DNA from 4 places in the Micromonospora sp. NPDC006766 genome. Region 3 is predicted to be linked to each of the others. Evidence: riboswitches for the same ligand, from Rfam matches in the RefSeq annotation. Region 3 holds a riboswitch; each other region holds the start of a gene.
The links. A riboswitch is a leader RNA that binds a small molecule or an ion and turns the genes downstream of it on or off. The one in region 3 is predicted to bind cyclic di-AMP.
Positions count from the first base shown of each region.

Region 1 (5,539 bases), on a different contig from region 3:
CCGGCCGCTCCCGTTCTCGCTCGTTGTCGTCGCCATGGTGGCTATGGTATGGCCCCGGCCCGGGTCACCCGCTCCTGCGTCGGCCAACACATGAAATCTGTATCACGCAAATCTTGACGCATCTTGGGCCCGGGTGTGACCGTGGGTTGCGCGGCCCTCTCCGCCGCCGATCGGGCTCGCCTCGGTCGTATCGCGCCAGGACGAGGTGACTGTTGTGACGCTGGCCACTCCCGAAAATGCGCTCGCCGAGCTGTACGCCGGCAACCGTCGCTTCGTCGCCGGCGTACCCCGTCACCCGAACCAGGATGCCGACCACCGGGCTGCCGTCGCCGACGGTCAGCACCCCTTCGCGGTGATCGTCGGCTGCTCCGACTCCCGGCTCGCCGCCGAGATCATCTTCGATCGCGGTCTCGGGGACCTCTTCGTGGTGCGGACCGCCGGCCACACCGTCGGCCCCGAGGTGCTCGGCAGCGTCGAGTACGCGGTCACCGTGCTCGGCACCCCGCTGGTCGTGGTGCTCGGCCACGACTCCTGCGGGGCGGTGCAGGCCGCCCGGGAGGCCGTCGCCACCGGCACCTCTCCCGCGGGGCACCTCGGTGCGCTGGTGGAGGCCGTCGTGCCCAGCCTGCGACGGGCGGCCGGGCAGGGCATCGAGGACGTGGACGGGATCGTCGACATCCACATCGCGCAGACCGTGGAGACGCTGCTGGCCGGGTCCGCCGTGCTCGCCGAGCGGGTGTCCGCCGGCCACTGCGCGGTGGTCGGCATGTCGTACCGGCTCAGCGCGGGCGAGGTGCGGACGGTGGCCGAGAGGTCGGTCGGCACGCCCTAGAGCAGCGACATGTGTACGTGGTCGGTGTGGTCGGAGGGCCCGCTGTAGGACTTCCAGCCGGTCGCCGGGAACCAGATCTGGCGGTTCCAGATCACGTAGTAGATACCCAGTCGGTCCGCGTTGCGGATGAGGAAGGCGGCGACGTTGTTGCCGTACATCCGGGTGTCGTTGTTGTGCCAGGGCGCGAAGCCGCTCTTCTGCAGCGACCAGTCGCAGGCCCGGCCCTTCGGGTGCTCCCACGGCCCGCCTGGCCGGTAGCAGCCGACGAAGCGGTTGAAGCCGGCCCGCTTGACCTCCTTGTACGCATGCAGGGTGCGCGGGGTGATGCAGCCCGAGGTGGTGGGGTCCTTCTCGCTGCACGACTCGGACTTCCACGTCCCGTCGGCGTTGCGCCCGGGGCCGATCCGGGCGACCGGCGAAGTGGCTGAGACCAGGCCGCCGGTGAAGCCCTTGCCGCCGACCAGCGCCAGCGACTTCTCCGCCTCGGCCTTCGCGCGGGCCATCGCCTTGGTCTGCTTCTGCTGCTCGCGTACCTCGGCGTCGAGCGCGATCTTGGCCTGCTCCGCGCGGGTCTTCGCCGCGTTGATTGCGGCGAGCTTCTGCTCGTTGACGAGGTTCAGCTCATCGAGGGTGGCGGCCCGCCGGACGAACGCGTCGGGTGAGTTGCTCTCCAGCAGCACGGCCAGTACGCCGATCCGACCGGTGCGGTAGGACTGCGCGGCGATCTGGCCGACCTGTGGGCGCAGCGCGTCGAGTTCCGCCTGCGCCGCGGTCACCTCGAGCGCCAGTTGAAGCTGACGCTTCTCCGAGGCCTTCAGCTTCGCCTTGGCCTGGATGTAGGCGCGGTTCGCGGCATCGAGGACTTCGGTGATGAGCGGAGGGTCGTCGTCCTCGTGGTGCCCGGACGGGGGGTTGGCGGGCGGCGCGGCCATGGCCGGGGTCGGCCCGGCGACGATGGCAAACACGGCGAGCACGGCCACCACGGGTGTCAACCAGCGGCGTAGGGGTGCCGTCACAATCGTTCCTTCCTTCGGCCGCCGACCGGGTTAGCTGCCGGGTTCGGGACGGAAGCGGCCCCTACCGCTCGCGCGGATTCACCCCAGGTACCTGGTTCCCCGGCTCGCCCTCGGGCGATTGGGCGGCGGCACCGCAGGCGCCGATGCGCGCCTTCGGCGATGACCGGCAGCGACGTTACATGAGAGCCCCTGCGGCGAGCTACGTCCGGAAGCCGACCAATAGCGCGATTTCCTCGTAGCCCTGCGTGACCGGCATCGCGCATGAAGCCGGCGGTGACGCTGCGCAGCGTCACCATGCGATCTGCGTGCTCCCGTCCGGACCTCGGCCCGGCTCCTGGGCGTCAGCCGCGTTTCATCAGCCGACCGACGGCGGCCATCATTTCGGTGGCCATTTCGTCGGCGCGCCCCTCGGCGGCGCCCTCCCGCATGCAGTGTCGGGCGTGCCCGTCGAGCAGCCCGAGGCCGACCTTGTCCAGGGCGGCCTGAATGGCCGAGATCTGGGTCAGCACGTCGATGCAGTAGCGGTCGTCTTCCACCATCTTCTCGATACCGCGGACCTGGCCCTCGATACGGCGGAGCCGCGCGAGCAGCTGTTCCTTGCTGGCGGTGTAGCCCCGGGTCGGGGTCGTCGGTGCGGTCATGCCGTCGAGGATAGCGTACCCCTAGGGGGTATGATACGTTCCCTGAGGCATACCCCCACGGGGTAGCAGGAGGAGGATTCGCGATGATCACCACCACGTACCAGGTGCAGGGCATGACCTGTGGGCACTGCGTCAGCGCGGTCAGCGCCGAAGTGGGCGCGATCCCGGGCGTCAGCGACGTCCAGGTAGACCTGGCCACCGGCCAGGTCACCGTCACCAGCGCGAGCCCGCTGGACACCGACACCGTTCGCGCCGCCGTGGACGAGGCCGGCTACGACCTCCGATGAACACGGCGGCGACGGCGGGCGCACAATTGACCGGAGGTGCCGCGATGACCTCAACCGCTTCGTCCCTGCCGCTCGCGCCGAACGTGATCGAGCTCGCGATCGGCGGCATGACCTGCGCCTCCTGCGCCGCCCGGATCGAGAAGAAGCTCAACCGGATGGACGGCGTCGAGGCCACGGTCAACTACGCCACCGAGAAGGCCACCATCCGGTACGCCGACGACGTCACCCCGGCCGACCTGGTCGCCACGGTGGAAAAGACCGGCTACACGGCCGTCGTGCCACCGCCGCCCGCCGCCCAGGCCCCGGCCGAGGTGACCGCCGAGCCGGAGGACGAACTGCGCGGGCTGCGTACCCGGCTCTGGGTGTCGGTCGTGCTGTCCGTGCCGGTGATCCTGCTCGCCATGGTGCCGGCCTGGCAGTTCAACTACTGGCAGTGGGCATCGCTGACCCTGGCCGCGCCGGTCGTGGTCTACGGCGGGCTGCCGTTTCACCGGGCCGCCTGGATCAACCTGCGGCACGCCGCGGCGACCATGGACACCCTGGTGTCGCTCGGCACGCTCGCCGCGTTCGGCTGGTCGCTCTGGGCGCTCTTCCTCGGTGACGCTGGGATGCCCGGAATGACCCATCCGTTCCGCCTCGACATCACCCGCACCGACGGCGCCGGCAACATCTACCTGGAGGCAGCGGCCGGGGTGACCGTTTTCATCCTGGCCGGGCGCTATTTCGAGGCCCGGTCCAAGCGGACCGCCGGGGCCGCCCTGCGGGCCCTCCTCGAACTGGGCGCCAAGAACGTCGCGGTGCTCCGCAGCGGGCAGGAGACCCGCATCCCGGTCGACCAGCTCGCGGTCGGCGACCGGTTCGTGGTCCGGCCGGGCGAGAAGATCGCCACCGACGGCGCCGTCGAGGAGGGCACCTCGGCGGTGGACGCCAGCATGCTCACCGGCGAGTCCGTGCCGGTCGAGGTCGGGCCCGGTGACACCGTCGTCGGGGCCACCGTCAACGCCGGCGGCCGGCTGGTCGTCCGGGCCACCCGGATCGGCGGCGACACCCAGCTCGCCCAGATGGCGAAGCTGGTGGAGCAGGCGCAGACCGGCAAGGCGGCCGTGCAGCGGCTCGCCGACCGGATCTCCGGGGTCTTCGTGCCGATCGTGATCGCGCTGGCCGTCGGCACGCTGGCCTGGTGGCTCGGCACCGGGGCCGGCGCGACGGCCGCGTTCACCGCAGCGGTAGCCGTGTTGATCATCGCCTGCCCGTGCGCCCTCGGCCTGGCCACCCCGACCGCACTGCTGGTCGGCACCGGGCGGGGCGCCCAGCTCGGCATCCTGATCAAGGGGCCGGAGGTGCTGGAGTCGACCCGCCAGGTCGACACCGTGCTGCTGGACAAGACCGGTACGGTCACCACCGGGCGGATGACCCTGGTCGACGTGCTTCCCGCCGCCAGTCAGGACACCGACGAGCTGCTGCGGCTGGCCGGCGCGCTGGAGGCCGCCTCCGAGCATCCGATCGCCCGGGCGGTCGCCGAAGGCGCGGCACAGGCCGGCCCGCTGCCGGCGGTCACCGGCTTCGCCAACGTCGAAGGGCTCGGTGTGACCGGGTCGGTCGACGGCCAGGACCTGGTGGTCGGGCGGCTCCGGCTGCTTCGGGAACGGGGCCTCGACGTACCCGAGGAGGTCGCGCGGGCCGCGACCGAGGCGGAGGCCGGCGGCCGAACGGCGGTCCTGGCCGGCTGGGACGGCCGGGCCCGGGGGGTGCTCGCGGTGGCCGACGTGGTGAAACCGACCAGCCGAGCCGCCGTCGCGCGGCTGCGCGAGCTGGGGCTCACCCCGGTGCTGCTCACCGGCGACAACACCACGGTCGCCCGGGCGGTGGCCGCCGAGGTCGGCATCGACCAGGTGATCGCCGAGGTGCTGCCCGCCGACAAGATGGACGTGGTGCGGCGCCTCCAGGCCGAGGGGCGGACGGTCGCGATGGTCGGCGACGGGATCAACGACGCCGCCGCGCTGGCCCAGGCCGATCTCGGGCTGGCCATGGGTACCGGCGCCGACGTGGCGATCGAGGCGTCCGACCTGACGCTGGTTCGGGGCGACCTGACGGCCGCGGTGGACGCCATCCGGCTCTCCCGGCGCACGCTGCGCATCATCAAGAGCAACCTGTTCTGGGCCTTCGCCTACAACGTGGCGGCCCTGCCGCTGGCCGCCGCCGGCCTGCTCAACCCGATGATTGCCGGTGCCGCGATGGCCTTCTCGTCGGTCTTCGTGGTGGCGAACAGCCTCCGGCTGCGCCGGTTCCGCCCGGTCGCCTGAGGCGGCGGGGCGGACCACCGCGTCCGCCCCGCCCATATCCAACTGGTCGGCATGTTCTTGCGCGTCGCGGGCATGTCGCGGTGGCATATCGGTCTTGCCTGTTCTTCGGAGGGCAAGCACTACCCTCAGTATTCAAGGCCGATTTTCGCGACTCGGCGGCTGTCGGCCTCGGCGTCTCGCGGGATCATGTCAGCCTCTACTTCATCTCGTCGGCGATGCGCAGGATGAGCCTGCGCGACTCCGCCGGCCACAACGCCGCACCCCGGAGACGGTTCCAGTGCCGGTTGTAGGCTCGGACCGCCTCGGGACTGTCGAGGTAATCCGCGTCCGTGAACGTCTCCAGGTAGACGACATCCGACGCGACCTCCTCCCCGAGCCGGAGGATGATGAAGTTGAACGAGGAAACCACGTACGTCTCGGCATCCAGCGGAACCACCTGGATGGTGATGTTCAGCCGGTT
Region 1 is NZ_JBEYIX010000001.1:247,981-253,519, reverse strand. Features, by position in the region: gene ABZ671_RS01835 (helix-turn-helix domain-containing protein) at 1-36, opposite strand, end outside; gene ABZ671_RS01830 (carbonic anhydrase) at 215-832, shown strand; gene ABZ671_RS01825 (hypothetical protein) at 829-1,848, opposite strand; cyclic di-AMP (ydaO/yuaA leader) riboswitch at 1,852-1,983, opposite strand; gene ABZ671_RS01820 (metal-sensitive transcriptional regulator) at 2,190-2,489, opposite strand; gene ABZ671_RS01815 (cation transporter) at 2,573-2,776, shown strand; gene ABZ671_RS01810 (heavy metal translocating P-type ATPase) at 2,821-5,079, shown strand; gene ABZ671_RS01805 (DUF5753 domain-containing protein) at 5,276-5,539, opposite strand, start outside.
Region 1: linked by a shared signal. The riboswitch ahead of ABZ671_RS01825 (hypothetical protein) and the one ahead of ABZ671_RS15030 (NlpC/P60 family protein) in region 3 are both predicted to bind cyclic di-AMP.

Region 2 (5,539 bases), on a different contig from region 3:
GCCGGGCGGCCCTCAACCGCCCGAGATCGTACGGCGCTTCCTGTGGTTCCTGCCGCTGACGGACGAGGAGGCGCGCGCCGTGGCGCTGAGGTTGCGTTGAGTCGTCGCCGGCCCGAGCATCTTCCGTCGCGGCCGACCTGGCGTTGCCAGGCGTGCGGCATCGCCTGGCCCTGTTCGGCCGCGAAGCTGCGCCTGCTCGCTGAGTATCGCGGCCAGCGGGCCAGCCTGCTGATCTACCTGGCGAGTCTCCAGGCTGAGGCCGCCGTCCAACTCGCCGAGCTGGGCGGCGGCACCGCACTGGCGGGCTTGCATGACCGCTTCCTCGGCTGGGCGAGACCCCGCGGCTAGCCGCCCCGGCGGCGGGGCGGGCCACCGCTGCTGACCGACTCCGAGCCGGTCCGGGCGTGTCGCGAGCGAGGGGGCACATTACTCGAGACCGATATGCCTCTGAGGCATGTTTATGCCCCAGAGGCATATCACTATCACCCGTACTTCAAACGGCGCGCACTACCCTCAGTAATCAAGACTGACCGGTTACGGGCGGGCGTCCGCCGCCACCCTGCCGTGGCCGGGTGGACACGCCTCGTATCCTTTCCGCCGGAAGGCCCGCAAAGTGGAAGGGAGTCGGTGTGAGCGACCAGGTCGAGACGTTGGAGTTCCAGGCCGAGGCCCGTCAGCTGCTGCAGCTGATGGTTCACTCGATCTACTCGAACAAGGATGTCTTCCTGCGTGAACTGATCTCGAACGCGTCCGACGCGCTGGACAAGCTGCGGCTGGAGTCGCTGGTCGACAAGGATCTCACGGTCGACACCGCCGACCTGCACATCGAGATCGAGGTCGACAAGGAGGCCCGCACGCTGACCGTGCGGGACAACGGCGTCGGCATGTCCCGCGACGAGGTGGTCGGGCTGATCGGCACGATCGCCAAGTCCGGCACCGCGGAACTGCTGAGCAAGCTGCGCGAGGCGAAGGACGCCGCCGCCTCTCAGGAGCTGATCGGCCAGTTCGGTGTCGGGTTCTACGCCACCTTCATGGTGGCCGACAAGGTGACCCTGCTGACCCGCCGCGCCGGGCAGGACGGCGGCACCCGCTGGGAGTCCACCGGCGAGGGCACCTACTCGGTGGAGTCGGTCGACGAGGCGCCGCAGGGCACCTCGGTCACCCTGCACCTCAAGGCCGCCGACGACGAGGACAACCTGCACGACTACACGGCCGAGTGGACGATCCGGGAGATCGTCAAGCGCTACTCGGACTTCATCGCCTGGCCGATCCGGATGACCGTCGAACGGTCGGGCGAGGACGGCGTCACCACCCGCGAGGAGCAGACGCTCAACTCGATGAAGGCGCTCTGGGCCCGCTCCCGCGACGAGGTCGACGAGGCCGAGTACAAGGAGTTCTACCGGCACGTCGCGCATGACTGGGCCGACCCGCTGGAGATCATCCACATGCGGGGCGAGGGCACCTTCGAGTACGAGGCCCTGCTGTTCCTGCCGTCGCACGCCCCGCTCGATCTCTTCTCCCCGCATGGCCGGCGCGGGGTGCAGCTCTATGTCAAGCGCGTGTTCATCATGGACGACTGTGACGCGCTGATGCCCAACTATCTGCGCTTCGTCAAGGGCGTGGTGGACGCGCACGACCTGTCGCTGAACATCTCCCGGGAGATCCTCCAGCAGGACCGGCAGATCAGCGCGGTCCGTCGCCGCCTGGTCAAGAAGGTCCTCGCCACCCTCAAGGACATGTCGGCCGAGTCCTACCGCACGTTCTGGGCGGAGTTCGGCGCGGTGGTCAAGGAGGGGCTGCTGGAGGACACCGACAACACCGAGGCGCTGCTCGACCTGGTCCGGGCCGCCTCCACCCACGACCCGGCCGAGCTGACCACCCTGCGCGACTACGTCGAGCGGATGAAGGACGGCCAGTCCGAGATCTACTACGCCACCGGTGAGTCCCGGGCCACCATCGAGAACTCCCCGCACCTGGAGGCGTTCCGCGCCAAGGGCTACGAGGTGCTGATCCTCACCGACCCGGTCGACGAGGTCTGGGTCGAGCGGGTCGGCGCCTTCGACGGAAAGACCCTCCGCTCGGTGGCCAAGGGCCAGGTCGACCTGGAGACCGAGGAGGAGAAGGAGAAGACCGAGGCCGAGCGCAAGGAATACGCCGACCTGCTCACCTGGATGAGCGGCGCGCTCGCCGACAGCGTCAAGGAGGTGCGGCTCTCCTCCCGGCTCACCACCTCGCCGGCCTGCGTGGTCGGCGACGCGCACGACATGACGCCGACGCTGGAGAAGATGTATCGGGCGATGGGGCAGGAGGTGCCGCAGGTCAAGCGGATCCTCGAGCTCAACCCGACCCACCCGCTGGTCACCGGGCTGCGCAAGGCGCACGAGCAGGGCGGCGACGCCGCCGCCCTGACCGAGACGGCCGAGCTGCTGTACGGGATGGCGCTGCTCGCCGAGGGCGGCGAACTGGCCGACCCGTCGCGGTTCACCCGGATCCTCGCCGACCGGCTCGCCCGTACGCTGTAGCACCCGCTCTTCCGCCGGCCGCGGCAGTCACGCCGCGGCCGGCGCAGGCGGCCCGTCGTCACCCGGGTGCGCTGGCGGTCTGCTGGGTGGCCGCGGTGAGGGCCGCGGCGAGGGCTGCGGCCTTGTCCTTGCCGATCGCGGCGACGATCGCGGCGGCGGCATCGGCCGGGGACTCCCCGCCGAGGGCCTCCACGACCGCCGCCGCGATCTCGGTGGCGGTCGGCGCGGCATGGGCGGTCTGATAGAGGTTGTTGAGCACGCCCAACGTCGACATGCCGGTGGGGATGCCGCCACCGACGTACTGCCAGGGCAGCGCGCGCATCTGGGCGGCGACGGTGGGGTCCTTCAGGATCGCGAGGAATTGGGCGGGGGTCATGGTGTCGTCCTTCGTCAACAGGGCCCGCAGTTGGGCGAGCGTGCCGCGGTAGGCGTTGCAGTCGGTCGTCCTGGAGGCGCCGGGGCAGGCGATGTTCGACCCGTACTGCCAGATCGACGGGTTCACCCCGCCGTACGCGGCCCAGCCCGGGCCGCTGTCCCCACCTGCTTTCGCGTACACGGCGCCCGGCGCGCCGGTGGGGTTGCTGCCGTAGTTGCTGGCGACCAGGGCCATGTCGAGCACCCGCAGGTCGGGGCGGCCGAGGTTGCCCTCCCAGAACCACTTCGGAAGGTAGCCGGTCAGCAGTCGGTGGTCGACCGCGTTCCAGCGGTCCACGAACCGGCGGATGTCGGTCCAGCGGGGCCACAGTCCGTTGGCGACCAACTCCGGGTAACGCTCGGCGTCGACCATCGCCCAGACCGCGCCGATGTCGTCGAGGCTGCGGCGCAGGTAGTCGACCTGCCGGTTGGTGCTGGCCTGATCGCCCTTGATCAGGTTGTGGTAGCCACCGATCGTGTCGAAGCCCGCCTGGGCCGCGCCGCGCGCCATGTCGAGGGCGTGGCGGCTGGGCGGGTTGAAGCCCTTCGGGTCGCCGTAGGTGACCCGAAGGCACAAGACGGGAGAGGTGGCCTTGAGGACGGCCGGCCAGTTGAACTTGCCCTGGACGCGATCCCAATCCGCATGAGAGAGGTCAACATAGATCACAGTCATTGCCATCACCTCTGTGGCAGACGGTAGCTCGACCGCTCTGACCTGCGCAAATGTGAAGTCTGGTCGGTGTGGCGGAGCCCTCGCCCGGCCGAGTGAAGAAATTCGCATCAAGTGGGCGTTTGCCGCAAATCGCTTATCGTCGGGTGCGTTCGCGATCGCGGACATCACGGGCCGGCAACGCCTAATCCCGCCGCCGGGTCGTGGTACCTGGACCTCAGGCGGGAGCGGGGGACCCACACGTTTCTCGGTGCTCGACACCTCGGGGTGAAGCCGCCACCCGGCGGCCGGGCTCCTCGGCCCGAACCCGACAGCTCACCTCGTCGGCGTGGAGGAGACCCACATGGCAACTGAACACGTCGTACCTCACAGAGGTAACACCCGGCGCCGGATCGCTGCCGAGGCGCTTGTCGTCGTCGCCGGCGCCGCCGCCCTCCTCACGCCGGGCTCGGCCGCGAGTGCGTCCAGCGTGAACTGGGACGCCATCGCGCAGTGCGAGTCCGGCGGGAACTGGCACATCAACACCGGCAACGGCTACTACGGCGGCCTCCAGTTCTCGAAGGGCACCTGGAACGGCTACGGCGGGCAGGCGTACGCCAGCCGGGCCGACCTGGCCAGCCGCACCGCGCAGATCGCCATCGCCGGAAAGGTCCTCGCCAGGCAGGGCATCGGCGCCTGGCCGGTCTGCGGCAGGAAGGGCGGCTCGACGAAGCCCACGTCGGTGTCCGCGAGCCGGAAACCGGCGAGGATCGCGACCAGCGAGCCGGTGTCGCGCCGCGACCGGCCGGCGACCCGCAGCCATCGGCGTGCCGCGCCCAGTGCCGTCGGTGCCGACACCTATGTGGTCAAGAACGGTGACACCCTGTCCGAGATCGCCGAGGACCGTGACCTCGCCGGCGGCTGGCACCCGCTGTACGAGCGCAACAGGCGGGTGGTCGGCCGCGACCCGGGCTTGATCTTCCCGGGTCAGCGGCTGCGGCTGCGCTGACGGCATCAGGGGTGGAAACTGCCCTCGGGTCCGGTTGCTATGGTCACGGTGCTCCGGAAAGACGTGAAGAAAGCGCGGCTATGACCAACGATCCGTTCACCGCGGCCGCGAGCCTCGACGAACTGCTCACCAGGACCCAGCAGGCGCTGTCCGCGATGCGTTCGCGGGCCGCTGATCAGGTCGACGGCGACCCGGCGCAGCTGCTCCGCGCCGAGGGCGTCGCGGCCGGCGGCCAGGTTCGGGCCGTGGTCGTCCAGGGTGGCCGGCTCGAGTCCGTCGTGGTCGACCCGGAGTTGGCCGAGGCGGGGATGGAGGCGGTCTGCGGGCATGTCGTGGTGGCCGTCAACGCGGCTCTTGCCGACCTCGACGCCCAGGTCAGCGCCTCGGCGCGAGCCGACGTCGATGCTCTGGCCGCGCGGCTCGGCGGGCTGCAGGATCAGTCGGTGCGGCAGATGGAGCTGTTCAGCCGGGCGATGGAGGACGTGGTGGCGCGGCTCAACCGTAGCGGCGAGGCGGCCGTGCGGGCGGACGGCCCAGGCTGATGCGGGCGGCCTCGCGGCGCCCGGAGGGCCGCCGCTCGAGGAGACGAGGCGGCCGGCCGTGGCAGGTACCACGGCCGGCCGTCTCGTTCCTGATCAGGAGAGGGTGACCGCCGCGTCGTCGATGACGAAGGAGGTTTGCAGCATGACGTCCTCCACGCCGGTGAACGAGATGGTGGCGGTCGTGCCGGCCAACGATGAGATGTCGAAGGACTTCTGCGTGTAGCCGGAGGCCTTGTTGAGGTTGGAGTAGGTGGCCAGGGTGGTGCTGCCCGCCTTCACGGTCAGCTTGTCGTAGGCGCTGGTCGTGGTCGTCTCCGCGCTGTCGATGTGCAGCCAGAAGCTGAGGGTGGCCCGGCAGCCGGCGGGGATCGTCACCGACTGGGACAGGGTGTCGGTGTGCGTG
Region 2 is NZ_JBEYIX010000016.1:99,101-104,639, forward strand. Features, by position in the region: gene ABZ671_RS16725 (hypothetical protein) at 1-100, shown strand, start outside; gene ABZ671_RS16730 (flavin reductase) at 97-348, shown strand; gene htpG (molecular chaperone HtpG) at 630-2,522, shown strand; gene ABZ671_RS16740 (hypothetical protein) at 2,581-3,609, opposite strand; cyclic di-AMP (ydaO/yuaA leader) riboswitch at 3,778-3,950, shown strand; gene ABZ671_RS16745 (transglycosylase family protein) at 3,950-4,594, shown strand; gene ABZ671_RS16750 (YbaB/EbfC family DNA-binding protein) at 4,675-5,136, shown strand; gene ABZ671_RS16755 (M4 family metallopeptidase) at 5,230-5,539, opposite strand, start outside.
Region 2: linked by a shared signal. The riboswitch ahead of ABZ671_RS16745 (transglycosylase family protein) and the one ahead of ABZ671_RS15030 (NlpC/P60 family protein) in region 3 are both predicted to bind cyclic di-AMP.

Region 3 (5,539 bases):
CGGCGTGCACGGCATGCACGAGCCGAACGAGCTGACGGCCGCGCAGGTGCGCGAGCGCGAGGCCGACCTCGCTGCCGTTCTGGCCGAGCGAGCCCGGTTCCGCGCCGGCGCCGGGGCCGTCGCCCCCCTGGCGACGGTGACCATCCCGGTCGTCGTGCACGTAATTCAGAAAGACAGCACCCGGGCCGGCGGCAACATCCCGGACTCGATGATCAACCAGCAGATCAGCGTGCTGAACCAGGCCTACAGCGGCGCCACCGGCGGTGCCGCCACCAGCTTCGGGTTCCAGCTACAGAAGATCAACCGGGTCACCAACGCGTCCTGGTACCCGATCGTCCAGGGCTCCTCGGCCGAGCGCTCCATGAAGACCTCGCTGCGCCAGGGTGGCAAGAACACGCTCAACATTTACCTGGGCCAGCTGAGCAACGGCCTGCTGGGCTGGGCGACCTTCCCGAAGAGCACCCTGGACCCGATGGACGGCGTCGTCGTGCTGAACGAATCCCTGCCGGGTGGCACCACCACCAACTACAACAAGGGCTACACGGGCACCCACGAGATCGGCCACTGGCTGAACCTCTACCACACCTTCCAGGGCGGCTGCTCCGGCTCCGGCGACAGCGTCAGCGACACCCCGGCCGAAGCCTCGCCGGCATCCGGCTGCCCGACCGGGCGGGATACCTGCACCGCGCCCGGCCTGGACCCGATCCACAACTTCATGGACTACAGCTACGACTCGTGCATGTACGAGTTCACGCCTGGTCAGGCGAGCCGGATGCTGACCGCGTGGAACGCCTACCGCGCGGCGTAGCAGCCCCAGCCCCGCACGCCGGTGCCGGTCCCGTTCCGCGATGGGGCCGGCACCGGCTACTGCGGGTTCAGGCGGCCGGGCGGCGACTGTCGAAGCCGTGCCGACCAAGCCGGGCCTCGGGTACGACGGTGGCGGCCTGCCGAGCGGAGCCGGTCGCCCGCGGGTCGAGCCAGACCCGCACCTGCGGCCGGCCGGCGCCGAGGTAGGCCGCCTGGTCGCGTCGGGTCAGCATCGCCACGTCGACGTTGAACTCGAACAGCCGCCAGTCGACCTGCGGCGCAGCCCGACCGAGCGCGGCCACCCGGGTCACGGTGGCGGGGTCGGTCACCGGGCAGGCGCGGCCGGCGACGTACGCCTCGTCGTCGCTCTCCTCGGGCGGGAACGAGTGCAGCGCGTAGCGGCCGTCACGTTCGAGGTCGCGGCGCTTGGGCGAATCGATGACGAAGCAGTAGAGCCCCTCGTCGGTGATGACCGGGGAGATCGGGTGGACGCGCGGGCCGCCGTCGGCGCGGACCGTGGCGAGGTAGCCGAAACCCGGCCCGTACTGCTGCAGGAGAAGGCGGATCTCGTCGGCGAGACGGGGCTCGTCGGCGGCGAATTCGGACCAGGATGCCATGCGGACATTCTATCGAACACGTGTACGAGGACGCAGTCCGACACGCAGGTCACCCGTACCGGTCGCTATGGTGTTCCGATGCTGCTCTCCGACCGCGACCTGGCCGCCGAGATCGAGTCGGGCACGCTCGCGCTGGAGCCCTTCGAGCCGGCGCTGGTGCAGCCGTCCAGCATCGACGTACGCCTGGACCGGCTCTTCCGGGTCTTCAACAACCATCTCTACACCCACATCGACCCGGCCGCGCAGCAGGACGACCTGACCTCGATGGTGGAGGTGCCCGAGGGCGAGCCGTTCGTGCTGCACCCGGGCGAGTTCGTGCTCGCCTCCACGCTCGAGGTGATCTCGCTCGGCGACCAGCTCGCGGGCCGCCTCGAAGGGAAGAGCTCGCTGGGCCGGCTCGGGTTGCTCACCCATTCGACCGCCGGCTTCATCGACCCGGGCTTCTCCGGGCACGTCACGTTGGAGCTCTCCAACGTGGCGAACCTGCCGATCACCCTCTGGCCGGGCATGAAGATCGGTCAGCTCTGCATCTTCCGGCTCTCCTCGCCGGCTGAGCACCCGTACGGCTCGGCGGTCTACGGCTCGCGCTACCAGGGGCAGCGCGGCCCGACCCCGAGCCGCTCCTGGCAGAACTGGCGCACCTGGCCGACCCGCTGACGGCCAACGAGGTGTTAACAGGGGCCCCCTCCTCTACCGGAGGCGTTAACAGGGGCCCCTGCTTACACCTCAGGCGGGGCGGCCGTAGCTGTTGATCTGACCGTCGTCGGCGCGTTTCATCGTGATCGGCTTGCCCGACTCGGAGGCGTGCACCACCCAGCCGTCGCCGACGTACATCGCCACGTGGTGGATGTCGCTGTAGTAAAAGACCAGGTCGCCAGGGCGCAGGTCGGCGCGGCTCACCCGCTGGGTGACGTCGTGCTGCTGTCTGGCGTTGTGCGGCAGGGAGACGCCGGCCTTGGCCCAGGCCGCCATCGTCAGGCCGGAGCAGTCGTAGTGATCGGGGCCGGCGGCCCCCCAGACGTAGATCTTGCCGATCTGGGCGCAGGCGAACTTGACCGCCACCCCGGCGGGACCACCCGGGTAACCGGCGGGGCAGGGCGCCGGGCGCAGCGGGCCGCCGCCGCCGTTGCCGTACACCTTGAGCCGCAGCTTCTGCAGCCGGGCGATCTCGGTGTCGATCTGCTTCTTGCGGGCCGCGAGCTGGGCCTCGGTCCGGGCCAGCTGGGTGATCATGTCGTCCAGCGGCTTCTTCTTCGCGGCCAACTGATCGCGCAGGTCGGCCACGGCCTGCACCTGCTGCTGCTGGCGGTACGCGAAGCGGTCGAGCAGTTCCAGGCCGTCGACCAGTTCGCCGGGCGTTCGGCTGCCCAGCAGTGCGTTGACGGTGGAGATGGCGTCGCCCTTGTACGCGTTGGCGGCGAGACCGCCGACCTGCCCGAGGGCCTCGTCGACCTGGGCCTGCAGCGGGGCGATCTGCTTGGCCAGCGCGGCGGCCTGCTTGCGCTTGGCGGCGAGGTCTTCGCGGGTGGCGTTGACCTGCTCGATGATCGGTTCGAGCTTGTTCCAGTCCTGGTCGATCTGGCGCTCGATCTCGGTGACGGATGGATCGGCGTGGGCCGCCGTGGCGCCACCGGTCAGGACGACGGTGGTGCCGACCAGTGCGGCGAGGGCGGTGGTGAAGCGGGACCAGCGTGAACGCGGCGCAGCCGTCGACCGGTCGACCGACCGGACCGACGGTGGCCGCGGGGCATGGTGTGCCACCGGGCTCCGTACTCCTTCTTCCCTGACCGCCTACCGGGTTAGCTGACGGGTTCGGGCGGGAAGGGAGTCGCCCTACCGCACCGCGGTGCGGATTCACCCCAGGTACCTGGGTCCCCGGCTCGCCCGGAGGCGACTCGGCGGTGTCCGACCGTCACCGCCCGGGTTGGACGGTGGACCTACCGGTCGACGATTGACCAGAGTAGGGATCGTCGTTATCAATCCGCAACCCGCGACGCCGTGACACACCGTACGCGAATTTTCGATCACGAACGGAGAGAGTGAAGATTTCCTACGGGCTGCATCGTTATCCGGAAAGGTATTGACCGGAAGCCAGGTGCGGAGTGAGGGTGGACAGGCAGTGACCCCCATCTCTATCTGGAGGTTCGATGCACCTCACAGTCCTACCATCGCCCCGACGGGTGCTGTTGGCCGCCGCCGTCGCGGCGGCCACTGCCCTCGCGACCGGCGGCCCCACCGCGGCGGCGCCCCGCACCCCCGGGACCATCGACACCCAGGACCGCCAGCAACAGTACGCCGCCGCGGCAGCCGAGTACGGCGTGCCGCAGAGCGTGCTACTCGGCGTCTCGTATCTGGAATCCCGCTGGGACACCAACCCGGGCCAGCCCAGCACCAGCGGCGGCTACGGCCCGATGCACCTGACCGACGCCGTGCAGGTCGCCTCGACACCGTCCAGCGCCCACGTCGACGAGGACGAGGACCCCCGGGGCGACGAGTCCCGGCCGCTCACCCTCGACCCGGCGATCGCGGCCCGGCCGAGCGGCGACCTGCTGCCGCAGGCGTCGCTGCAGACCCTCGATGCCGCCGCCGACCTCACCGGCGAGTCGAAGGAGACGCTGCGCACGGACGCGGCGACCAACATCCGGGGCGGGGCGGCGCTGCTCGCGTCGTACCAGCGGCAGCTGGGTGGGCCGGTCGGCACCGGCAGCAACCCGGCGGCCTGGTACGGCGCGGTGGCCCGGTATTCCGGCGCGGACACCGAGGATGCCGCGGCGGCCTTCGCCGACGAGGTGTACGACCAGCTCGGCCAGGGTGCCAGCCGAACCACCGACGACGGCCAGCGGGTGACCCTCGCCGCCAAGGCGGTACGGCCGGACCTGTCCTGGCTGTTCCGGCTCGGGCTGCGCCGCGCCGAGCGGCCGGACGGCCTGGAGTGCCCGGTCCGGCTGGCCTGCGAGTGGATTCCCGCACCGTACGCGCAGCTCAGCGCGGATCCGGGCGACTACGGCAACTACGACGTGGGCAACCGGCCCGCCCAGCAGAAAATCGAGTACATCATCATCCACGACACCGAGGGCTACTTCGGTCCCAGCGTCGACCTCGTCCAGCGAGCCGACTACCTCGGCTGGCACTACACGCTGCGCTCAGTGGACGGCTACATCGCCCAGCACATCAAGGCGAAGAACGTCGGCTGGCACGCCGGCAACTGGTACGTCAACGCCAAGTCGATCGGCATCGAGCACGAGGGCTTCGCCGGCCACGGCACCTGGTACACCGAGGCGATGTACCGAACCTCGGCCAAGCTGGTCCGGCACCTGGCGCTGAGCTTCGGCATCCCGCTGGACCGGCAGCACATCCTGGGCCACGACAACGTCCCCGGCATCACCGCCGGGAATGTGGCCGGGATGCACTGGGACCCGGGCCCGTACTGGGACTGGTCGCACTACTTCGACCTGATGAAAGCGCCGTTGAAGGGTACCGGGACCTCGCACACCGGGCTGGTCACCATCGACCCGGACTACGCCACCAACCAGCCGGCCTTCACCGGCTGCAACCAGCAGCCGCCGGGCGTCCCGAAGCCGACGCCGCCGGCCGTGCCGTGCCCGCTGCGCGGCTCCTCGTCGGTCATCTTGCGCACCGCACCGAGCGCTGACGCGCCGCTGGTCAATGATCTCGGGCTGCGGTCGAACGGCACGCCGAACACCATGTACATCTCCGACCACGGCGCCCGCGCCTCGGCCGGCCAGACGTACGCCCTCGCGGACCGGCAGGGGGACTGGACGGCGATCTGGTATCTCGGCCAGAAGGCCTGGTTCCACAACCCGGCCTCCGCACCCACAGCGAAGTGGTCGGTTGGCTTCGTGGTGACCCCTAAGCCGGGGAAGAGCACCATCCCGGTGTACGGACGGGCCTACCCCGAGCAGGCGGCCTACCCATCCACTATTCCGTACCAGGCCATCTCCCCGCTGCAGTACACCTTCAAGGCGGGCCAGCGGTACGCGGTCGGCGGCGTCCTGCCGGGGGAGTACTACCGGGCCGTATCGTTCAACGGCTCAGCACCGGGTGACCGGACGGTCGTCCGCGGCAAGATGCAGTACGTGCAGATCCAGTTCGGC
Region 3 is NZ_JBEYIX010000013.1:109,237-114,775, reverse strand. Features, by position in the region: gene ABZ671_RS15045 (zinc metalloprotease) at 1-808, shown strand, start outside; gene ABZ671_RS15040 (pyridoxamine 5'-phosphate oxidase family protein) at 876-1,424, opposite strand; gene dcd (dCTP deaminase) at 1,503-2,081, shown strand; gene ABZ671_RS15030 (NlpC/P60 family protein) at 2,151-3,185, opposite strand; cyclic di-AMP (ydaO/yuaA leader) riboswitch at 3,198-3,335, opposite strand; gene ABZ671_RS15025 (peptidoglycan recognition family protein) at 3,572-5,539, shown strand, end outside.

Region 4 (5,539 bases), on a different contig from region 3:
CCGGGGGTGCCGGCGAGTAGTGCGGTGATGGTGCCGTGGATGCGGGTGCCGAAGGCGAAGTCGAAGCCGGAGAGGTATTCCATCCAGGTGGACGGGTCGATGAACATCCGCACCTTGTCCTCGACGAAGAGCGGGTGCGAGGTGTGCACGGGAATGTCGCTCTGCTTGCCTCGGTGCTCGGCGGCGTCGCCGTAGAGCAGGGTGCCCAGGGTCTTCAGGTCCTGAGGCACGTAGCGCAGGTTGGGGTAGCGCTGGTGGTGGTGGGTGACGATGTCGGCCATCGAGGAGACGTACGGCGAGATGGTGAGCGCGATCCGGTCTTCGGTGCTCAGGGTCGCCTTCGGCTTGTCGATGCGGAGGCTGTCGCCGTGCAGGAACATCGACGGGCAGCCGATCTGCTCGACCGCGGAGAAGCCCAGGGTGCGCAGGTAGTCCTCGGTGACCTCGCCGCGTACGCCGATGCTGTGCGATCGGTCGAGCACCGCCCGGCAGAAGGCGCGGACCGGCTCGTCGATCGGGCGTAGGTAGTCACGGTCGCCGTCGACGTTGGTCTGCACCCCGACCCCGAACACCACCACCGGGATCTTCAACCGCTCGATCAGCCGGGTCATCGATTCCAGTCGGTGCGCGTAGCTGCGCCGGAACGCGTTGGCCAGCGGGATCACGAAGACGTCGTACTTCTCGTTGATCTCGGCCGCGGTGCGCGGGTCGGCCCGGAACCACCGCGACGGAGTGATCTTCGCCGTCGAGGTGGCCAGCAGCTTGTACGCGGCGTGACTGAAGACCAGGTTGCCGCTGTTGTCGCCGATCCAGTTCCGTTCGAAGGTCTCCTCTGGGGTGACGACGTCGAACGGACCCTTGCGGGCGCGGAGCAGGATCCGCTGATGCATCCGGAGTTGTCCACCTTCCATCCCGGGCGTCGCGGCGCCCGGCGGGAACCGGACCGGTCCGGCAGCGCGCGATCCCCGTTCCGTGCAGGAATGCGAATTGTATGCTATTGGGCAGGCTCGATAAAGGGCGGCCGCGCCCTGGTCCCGGTCGGGGCGACACGCCCGGCGACGGTGCGTTCCGGTCGTTTCGGCGGTAATTTGGGCCCGTGCTCCCGATCGCGCTCACCTGCCCCATGTGGTGGGTGGCGCGCTGGACGGCCCGCATGCTGGCCAGCCTCGCTGTGGTCGTCTCCTGCTCGATCGGCGCCGCGACGGTGCCCATCGGCCCGGCCGTGGCGGCTCACGCGGCTGCCCACACCCTCGCCGTCGACACGTCGCCTCTCCGGGCGGCGCACCTCGGTACCCCCGCGCCCGGTTCCGCCGGCCCGGGCCGCCGGGTCCTGATCCGCTGGACCGATTCGGCCGCCGAGGTGGCCGGCCCGGCCGGCACGGCAGCATCCGGCGTGATGCGCTCCGACGCGCGCGGTCGACAGTGGGGGTCCGGCTCCGACGCGGTGGGCATTCCGGTCGTCGTACCCGACTCGGCGGCGCGGCGTGTGGTCGTGGTCACCCCGGTAGCCGGGCCCGTCCTGGCCGGGTTGGTCCCGGCGGCCGTCGGCTCCCGGGCCCCGCCGGCCCGCTGACGATCCCGCGGGTCACCGACCGCGTTCCCCGTACCGACCGAACCCTCACCCCGCACCCGCTCGACGGCGGCCCGGCGGCGCCCGCATCCGGTCGCGCCCCGCCCCGCGAGCCCGTGCGGACCTCTCCGCCGCGTCTTCCCGTGAGGTGCCGACCATGCACAAGACCGTTCTCTACCATTTCCTCACCAGTGTCCCCACGGCCGCCGCCATCTGGTCGATCCTGCTCGTGCTCGCCCTGGGCGTGTTGACCATGCTGGTCACCCGACCGGAACGCCCGGTTGATCCCGGCCCCGATCCGGCCGCCGAGGAGGCGGCCCGCCGCGCCGACCTGCGCCGATACGCCGACGAGGTGGCAGTTGCCGCCGCCGGGGCCGCACAGACCGCCCGCCGGCGTCGCGAGCAGTGGCTGACCACTCAGGCGGCGGCCGAGCGGGCCTGGCGGGCGTACGACGAGGCCGAGACGATCGCCCGGCGCCTCGCCGGGGCCGCCGTGCTGCCCGAGCCGCGCACCCCGCGCACGCCGGCCGAGTACGCGGCCCGGGAGCGGTGGCTGCACCGGGCGGCGATGGCGGCGCACTGGCGGGGCGAGTTGACCGCCCGGCAACTCGCCGACGTCCTCGCCGGCCGTAACGGGTGGGACCCGCGCCGGCACCCGGCCGAGCAGGAGATCGTCCTGGCCCGGGCGGTACGCGACGGCCGGCGGGCCGGTTGGCGGGCCGCCGCCGAGCGGGAGCAGCGGGCGTGGCGCGACGCCGAGGTGGCCGCCGAGGCGGCCCGCACCCTGGCCGCCGAGGCGTACGCCGCTGCCGAGGCGCTGCGCCCCGGCCCGGTCCCGGTACGCCGCACCGGGCCGGTGGCCCCGGCTCGCGCGGCGGTGTCGTCCGGCGTACGCGCCGCCCGCTTCCGACCGGCGCGGGTGGGCTGAATCGTTATTCAAATCCGGTGAGCCAGCTCACCACGAGCGGGGAAACGGTCATCCGGGTCGGCTTGGTCGATGAACTGCCGCAATTCCCGGCCGATCGTTCACTCGATGTCCGATTCCGGCCCGACGGTTCCCTGATAACTGCATGTCCCATTGAGTGGCGTCAGTTGTCTGCTGTTCCGGTCAGGGCCGCTGAATCCGATGTTTAAGCAGGTAGGAGTGCTTGGCAGAGGGGCGAGCCCACCGGTAGTGTCGGCGCGTCCGGTGCGGTTCCCGGTCGCAAATGGCGACGCCGTGCCGACCCGCTCAATCGTGATCTCACGAACCGGGGACCCAGGGCAACACCGGGGTGAATCCGCGAGCTGCGGCCCGCGGTAGGGCGTACTTCCCGCCCGAATCCGTCAGCTAACCCGGTAGGCGGTTACGGAAGGAGTGCCATCCTCGTGCGCACCACCCCCCGTTCCACCCCGATCCTCCACGGCGTCGCGGTGCCCCTGCTCGCCTGACCGGCGAGCCGAGTTTCGGCAACCGCCCCCGCAGCCCGGCTCACCCGGGCGCCTTCCCACCCCGCGGCCAGCCCGCCCCGCAACGCGCGTGAGTTCATCCGCGCGTCAGGCCGGCGTGTGCCGCTCGGCCCCTCGTGGAGGAACACGTGAAGCACCACCTGAAGCGTCAGCTGCGGCGGCTCGCGACCGAGCGTCCGTACCAGATCGTCGCCGGCTCCGCCGCGGCTCTCGTGCTGGCCGGCGGCGCCACCGCCGCGGTGGCCGGCGCCAACGAAGCACCCGTCCGCCAGGAGAACACCGCCGCCGTCACCGAGCTGGCTCCCCGCCTCAATGAGGTGGCCAGCCGTGGCGAGGCGCGGGCGGCCGCTGCGGCCCCGGCCCCGGCCCCGGCCCAGTCCGACTCGCCGAGCGCGTCGCCCTCGGCGTCGGCGAAGTCGTCTCCGTCGGCGTCGCCCGGCGCGGCCAAGGCAGACCCGGACGTGACCGCTGCGGCGAAGCCGAAGCCGCCGTCGACCAAGATCCTCGACTATCACTACCAGGCGCAGACCGCCTACTGGAACTGCGGCCCGGCCGCCGTGCGGAACGCCCTGAGCGCGACCGGCATCGAGACCACCCAGGACGCGATGGCCGGCCCGCTGCGCGCCGGCGAGTACGGCACCAACTCCGCCGAGGACACCACCCGCGGGCTCAACCAGATGGTCAAGGGTAGCCCGTACCGGACGCACACGATCTCCGGCCAGGCCGCGACGCCGGCCCAGATGGACCAGCTCCAGGCCGACCTGGTCAACGCGATCGGCAACGGCCGGGGCGTGGTGGTCAACATCGCCGGCTCCGCCACCGACACCAACGGCGGCTGGCACTCGTTCCCCGGCGGCCACTACATCGCCGTGGTCGGCTACAAGGACGACGGCCGGACCGCGCTGATCGCCGACTCGGCCGACCCGTCGCTGCCGTCGTACTGGATCACCACCATCGACCTGGCGAACTGGGCCGCCACCCGCGGCTATTCGGCCTGATCGCACCCTCCCCGTCGGGCACCGGCTCCTGCGAGCCGGTGCCCGACTTCGTACGCGGGTGCTCGCGCGTCGCCCCGCTCCGATGGCACACTGCGCCGTATGGCCGACGAGACGGGCAACCGCCATCTGCTGCTGCTGCACGGTCTGGGCGCCACCGGCGAGGTGTGGCTGCCCTGGGCGCCGCTGCTGGAGCGCGGTTGGGCGGGCCGCTGGCTCGCGCCCGACCTGGCCGGCCACGGCTGGTCGCCGCCGCTGCCGACGTACTCCTTCGAGGCGCTGGCCGAACGGGTGGTGGCGGGGCTCGGTCCGGTGGCCGAGCGGCTCGGCCCCCGGGATCGGCTGGTGCTGCTCGGGCACTCGCTCGGCGGAGTGGTGGCACTGGCGTTGGCGGCGCGGTCGCGGCGGCTGCCGGTCGACGCGGTGATCGGGCTCGGCATCAAGGTCGCCTGGACGCCGGCTGAGCTGGGCAAGGCCCGTGAGCTGGCCGAGCGGCCGGTGACCTGGTTCGCCAGCCGGGACGAGGCGGCCCGCCGCTACCTGCGGGTCGCCGGGCTGACCGGGCTCTTCGCCCCCGACCACCCGGTGGTGGACGCCGGCCTGCGCCGCGAGGACGGCCGCTGGCGGCTGGCCATGGACCCGGCCGCGTTCGCGGTGGGAAAGCCGGGGCTGCCCGCCCTGCTCGCCGCGACCGACGTGCCGGTGCTGCTGGCCCGGGGCGAGCAGGACCCGATGGTGAGCGACGCGCAGCTCAAGGAGTTGGGTGTCCCGGTGATCACGCTGCCGGGGCTGGGCCACAACGCGCACGTCGAGGATCCTGCCGCCGTACTCGACCTGCTCGCGCCGTACGCGCCGCCCGACCGGCCGTGATGTCGTCGCCCCGCGGACAGGGCGACGACATCACGACCGCGGGTTGCCGTCAGTAGAAGCAGCCGGTGGCGGGCAGGGAGGACGGGGCGGGTACGGCGGTGCCGTCGTAGAGGGCCAGCAGCATGTTCTGCGGGCAGCGGTTGGCACCGTTGACCCGGACCTCCAGGTGCAGGTGCGGGCCGGTCACGTTGCCGGTGGCCCCGGTGTAGCCGAGCACCTGACCGGCACCGACCCGCGAGCCGGACGCGACCGAGCGCGACGACAGGTGACAGTAGAGGTAGTACGCGCCGTCGTCGCCGGTGATGCCGATGCCGAGGCCGCAGCTGCCGCCGGCGTACCCGATGGTTCCGGAGGTGATCGCGTACGCGGTTGTGCCGGTCACCACGGGCAGGTCGATCGCCGGGTAGTCGTGGTGCCGACTGGTGTAGGCGCTGCGGGGCAGCACCGACTTGCCGATGATCAGGCGGTAGTTTCCGGTGCCGCCGCTGCTGCCGCTGCCGCCGATCAGGTACTGCCAGGTCGTCGGCCCGGCGATGCCGTCGACGGCGAGGCCGTTGCGCGACTGGAACGACTGCACCGCCGAGGTGGTGGCGGGGCCCCAGGCGCCGTCGACGGCCAGGCCGTAGCCGTGCTTGTTGAGCGAGGTCTGCAGCGC
Region 4 is NZ_JBEYIX010000005.1:196,780-202,318, reverse strand. Features, by position in the region: partial or broken gene ABZ671_RS09250 (polysaccharide pyruvyl transferase family protein) at 1-890, opposite strand, end outside; gene ABZ671_RS09245 (hypothetical protein) at 1,097-1,573, shown strand; gene ABZ671_RS09240 (hypothetical protein) at 1,728-2,498, shown strand; cyclic di-AMP (ydaO/yuaA leader) riboswitch at 2,789-2,930, shown strand; gene ABZ671_RS09235 (C39 family peptidase) at 3,136-4,017, shown strand; gene ABZ671_RS09230 (alpha/beta fold hydrolase) at 4,117-4,884, shown strand; gene ABZ671_RS09225 (peptidoglycan-binding protein) at 4,934-5,539, opposite strand, start outside.
Region 4: linked by a shared signal. The riboswitch ahead of ABZ671_RS09235 (C39 family peptidase) and the one ahead of ABZ671_RS15030 (NlpC/P60 family protein) in region 3 are both predicted to bind cyclic di-AMP.